Regions from separate parts of the Peribacillus sp. NPDC046944 genome, predicted to be linked through region 2. Evidence: a T-box and tRNA genes for the amino acid it is inferred to sense, from the RefSeq annotation. Region 2 holds a T-box; the other holds one or more tRNA genes.

Region 1 (2,239 bases), on a different contig from region 2:
ACTTAGTAACCGTTTTATAAAGAATCCGATGGACGTTGTGGCTGTCGGAGACGTAGTAACTGTTTGGGTGGAACAAGTTGATGCTCAAAAACAGAGAGTGTCGCTGACCATGTTACAACCTAAGGACCAAAATTAATGAATGAAAAGACTCCTTCTTTTTTAGAAGGGTTTTTTTTATAGGAGAGCGAACACTACGTAAGTAGAATCATGATCATAAATGTAGCGTTTCTTTTTTTTGATAAAAAAACCAGCATTGATTCAACATTTTCACTTGATAATAATCCTTATCATAGAAAGCTCTTCTAATTTGGTTTTGAAACCATTTCGGCATAACGCTAACCTCCCAAAGATTCCTGTTGTTTTATTAGTCTATGTTATAATAGGTTGTCTTGTTACCATGGAAGGAGTGTGGGAGATGGATAATCAACAATTGCAAAAATTGGTTGAGGAAATTTCGATGAATCACTTTCAAAGGAAGTTTAAGCATCAAGCTAGTTTTAACCCACGACTTCGCACAACAGGTGGAAGGTACTTGCTTGGTACTCATAATATAGAAATAAACAAGAAATATTTCGAGGAACGTGGTTTGGAAGAATTGATTGGGATCATAAAACATGAATTATGTCACTATCATCTCCATCTTGAGAAGAAAGGGTACCAGCACCGGGATGCAGACTTTAAGCATTTACTGAAAAAAACGGGAGCCCCAAGATTCTGTTCGCCTTTGCCTTCGAATCAAGTTAAGAGGAAAAGGAATACAATTCAATATATATGTGCACAATGTCAGCAGGTATATTTAAGAAAAAAAAGAATTGATACTTCGAGATTTGTCTGTGGAAAGTGCCGAGGAACGTTGATTTACCAAGGGATTAAAGAAAAAGAAATAAAAAAATAAAAAAAAGAAAAAGATGTCTTGACTTTAACTCTGAACCTCTTTATAATCATAAGAGTCGACAAGATAACAACTTGTTCTTCACGACAACCACTAAGGTCCTTGAGCATAAAAAGGGAACCAACTTTCACTATTCCGCAGTAGCTCAGTGGTAGAGCATTCGGCTGTTAACCGAACGGTCGTAGGTTCGAGTCCTACCTGCGGAGCCATTTTTTTGGGGAAGTACTCAAGAGGCTGAAGAGGCGCCCCTGCTAAGGGTGTAGGTCGCGCGAGCGGCGCGAGGGTTCAAATCCCTCCTTCTCCGCCAGAAACATTTTAATTAAGGCCCATTGGTCAAGCGGTTAAGACACCGCCCTTTCACGGCGGTAACACGGGTTCGAATCCCGTATGGGTCACTTTTTTCGTAACATTATTTGCTGGTCCCGTGGTGTAGCGGTTAACATGCCTGCCTGTCACGCAGGAGATCGCGGGTTCGATTCCCGTCGGGACCGCCATTATTTTTTTAAAATAAACTCTTGCTAAAGTGATGTTATAGTGATATAATATTAACCTAGCTGTTAATGAGTTTGATTGATGGGCTATAGCCAAGCGGTAAGGCAACGGATTTTGATTCCGTCATGCGAAGGTTCGATCCCTTCTAGCCCAGCCATTTTCATTTAGAGCCATTAGCTCAGTTGGTAGAGCATCTGACTTTTAATCAGAGGGTCGAAGGTTCGAATCCTTCATGGCTCACCATTTTCATTTTATTACGCGGGTGTGGCGGAATTGGCAGACGCACCAGACTTAGGATCTGGCGCCGCAAGGCGTGGGGGTTCAAGTCCCTTCACCCGCATAACTTTCTACTTGACAACAAGTTGAAAAGGTGTTAAACTTACGAAGTCGCTTTCGCGGTCGTGGCGGAATGGCAGACGCGCTAGGTTGAGGGCCTAGTGGGGGAAACCCCGTGGAGGTTCGACTCCTCTCGGCCGCACCAATAACATCATAGAAATTAGCGCCCGTAGCTCAATTGGATAGAGCATCTGACTACGAATCAGAAGGTTGTAGGTTCGACTCCCGCCGGGCGCACCATATTTTACGGGAAGTAGCTCAGCTTGGTAGAGCACTTGGTTTGGGACCAAGGGGTCGCAGGTTCGAATCCTGTCTTCCCGACCATTATTTCTCGGAATCATTCATAATTATATAATGCGGGTGTAGTTTAGTGGTAAAACCTCAGCCTTCCAAGCTGATGATGAGAGTTCGATTCTCTTCACCCGCTCCATTATTACCATTATTGCTCTTTGAAAACTGAACAAAACAAAGCGCCAACGTAAATTTTGAGTGAGCACACACTATAAAAAAGCAAAATGA
Region 2 (2,239 bases):
GAATTTCACTAATTCCACTTTGTTGAATTGATGCTGGCGAATTAACCCGCGTGTATCCCGGCCTGCAGAACCTGCTTCTGAACGGAAAGATGCACTATATGCCGCATAGCTGATTGGCAGATCATCGGCACTCAAGATTTCATCACGATGGAAGTTGGTAACCGGTACTTCCGCAGTAGGAATCAAGAAATAATCCTCGCTTTCAATTCTGAATGCGTCTTCCTCGAACTTAGGCAGCTGTCCTGTACCTGTCATGCTTGCACGATTGACCATATAAGGAGGCAGCATTTCCTCATATCCATGTTCTTCGACATGTAAATCCAGCATAAAGCTAATCAATGCACGTTCCAAACGGGCACCAAGACCTCTATAAAAGACAAAACGACTACCCGTCACTTTCGCAGCTCTTTCGAAGTCCAGTATTCCTAGATCACCAGCCACATCCCAATGGGGCTTAGGTTCGAATGTGAATTCCGGCAATTCACCCCATTTGCGAATTTCCACGTTATCGTCTTCCGTTTCTCCTACTGGAACACTTTCATGTGGAATATTCGGTATAGAAAGGAGCAACTTCGCTAATTGCGCTTCTACTTCACGTAGTTCTTCGTCATACCCCTTTATTTGATCGCCAACCTGACGCATCTCCGTAATCAGTTGGTCTGCATCTTTCTTCTCCCGTTTTAAAATGGCTACCTGTTGAGATACTTCATTTCGTTTACTTTTTAACTTTTCGGTATCCGCAATTAAAGAACGGCGTTTAACATCAAGTTCCTCGAATTTACCTAAATCGGTCAAATCTTCTCCCCTGAATTGCAAAACATTCTTTAACTCTTCAAAGTTATTTCTTACGTATTTCAAGTCCAACATTACATTTCCTCCTTATTTACTGATGATTTTACTCGAGAACGCAAAAAACTCCCGTCCCCTGAAGAAGGGACGAGAGTTAACCCGCGTTGCCACCCTAGTTAAAGGTGTACGAAAAAACACCTTCCACTTATCACGATAACGGCTTTTAGCCGAAAGTAATTACTAACCTAGTAAAGGCGTTCCATACTTTACTCCAGGAGGGATTCATAAGACTCTCACACCGATTTGCACCAGCCACCGGCTCTCTTAAGAAAGAAGCACTTATTACTTTTTCCTGTCATGGTTTTCTCGAAATCAAATTGTTTTCCATAATGTACTATAATTTTACACATTACGCAACCATTTTATACACGAAAATTAAAACCAGCCTTTAACCGTAGAGGCCACACTGCTCCATACATCACCGAAGAATCCACCGATTGCTCGCATTGATAATACGAACCAGTTAGCTTTATCAACAGTTTCAGCAGCCACTAAATCGACTTTCGCTGTATCACTGTTAATAAATCCATAATCTTCACCCTGCTTAGGAGTTACAGCGATATAACCCAGCTTCTCCCCTTTTTTGATTGGGGCCGTTAACTTACCATCTTTATTCAACTTGCTTTTATCAACTACAACTTTAGTATTATATTGATCTTTTTCGCCGTTTTCGACTAGCATTTCAATCGCTTTCTTAGATTGAACTTTAATGCTGTCTTCCTTCCCTTTCACGACAGCCAGGCTCTTGTTACCTTTTACTTCGTAATTAGCAGGAAGGACTTTTTCTTTTTTAAATGTACTGTATGCATAATTCATCAGCTTAGTGCTATCGGCAAAACGTTCGTTTTTAGTAGTGGATTTCATCACTACGGTTATATAACGCTGCCCATCTCGGATGACTGTGCCCGTATGAGCGTAACCAGCGTAGTCTGTAGAACCTGTTTTAAGTCCATCTACACCCTCATATTCAAAAATTAGACCAGGTAACATCCAGTTGAAATTAGAATACTCTTTTCCATCTCGGAACTTCAGCTTAGAAATACTGGCATAATCTAATACTTCCGGATAGTCGTTAATTAGACGATAAGCAAGAAGTGCCGTATCCTTAGCCGTCATGACGTTCTCTTCATCAGCCTTACCAGTAGGGTATTCCCCTAAAAGATCCGAGTTATTTAAACCACTCGCGTTAACGAATTTATAATGCTTCAGTCCTAACTTACCAGCTTTTTCATTCATCAATTTCACGAAATTCTTTTCACTGCCAGAAATTAGCTGCGCAAGAGCTACTGTTGCAGCATTTCCTGAATAGACAGCCATAGCTTGGTATAGTTCCTTAACTGTATAATCTTCCCCTTCAGTTAAGCCAATATTCGACAAGTTCGGTGCCTTT

What was found. The T-box of region 2 lies ahead of serS (serine--tRNA ligase). A T-box ahead of a tRNA ligase gene usually reads a tRNA of that ligase, here a tRNA-Ser.
Region 1: it has a tRNA-Ser gene. The T-box ahead of serS (serine--tRNA ligase) is inferred to sense a tRNA for this amino acid. The anticodon was not compared.

What each region holds. Positions count from the first base shown of each region.
Region 1 is NZ_JBNNML010000019.1:17-2,255, reverse strand. It holds gene ACQKIC_RS20020 (Tex family protein) at 1-136, shown strand, start outside; gene cmpA (cortex morphogenetic protein CmpA) at 212-331, opposite strand; gene ACQKIC_RS20010 (SprT family protein) at 416-895, shown strand; tRNA gene ACQKIC_RS20005 (tRNA-Asn) at 1,027-1,101, shown strand; tRNA gene ACQKIC_RS20000 (tRNA-Ser) at 1,109-1,199, shown strand; tRNA gene ACQKIC_RS19995 (tRNA-Glu) at 1,216-1,287, shown strand; tRNA gene ACQKIC_RS19990 (tRNA-Asp) at 1,311-1,386, shown strand; tRNA gene ACQKIC_RS19985 (tRNA-Gln) at 1,467-1,541, shown strand; tRNA gene ACQKIC_RS19980 (tRNA-Lys) at 1,552-1,627, shown strand; tRNA gene ACQKIC_RS19975 (tRNA-Leu) at 1,643-1,724, shown strand; tRNA gene ACQKIC_RS19970 (tRNA-Leu) at 1,780-1,865, shown strand; tRNA gene ACQKIC_RS19965 (tRNA-Arg) at 1,884-1,960, shown strand; tRNA gene ACQKIC_RS19960 (tRNA-Pro) at 1,968-2,044, shown strand; tRNA gene ACQKIC_RS19955 (tRNA-Gly) at 2,077-2,150, shown strand.
Region 2 is NZ_JBNNML010000024.1:7,707-9,945, forward strand. It holds gene serS (serine--tRNA ligase) at 1-867, opposite strand, end outside; T-box leader at 930-1,157, opposite strand; gene ACQKIC_RS20770 (D-alanyl-D-alanine carboxypeptidase family protein) at 1,225-2,239, opposite strand, start outside.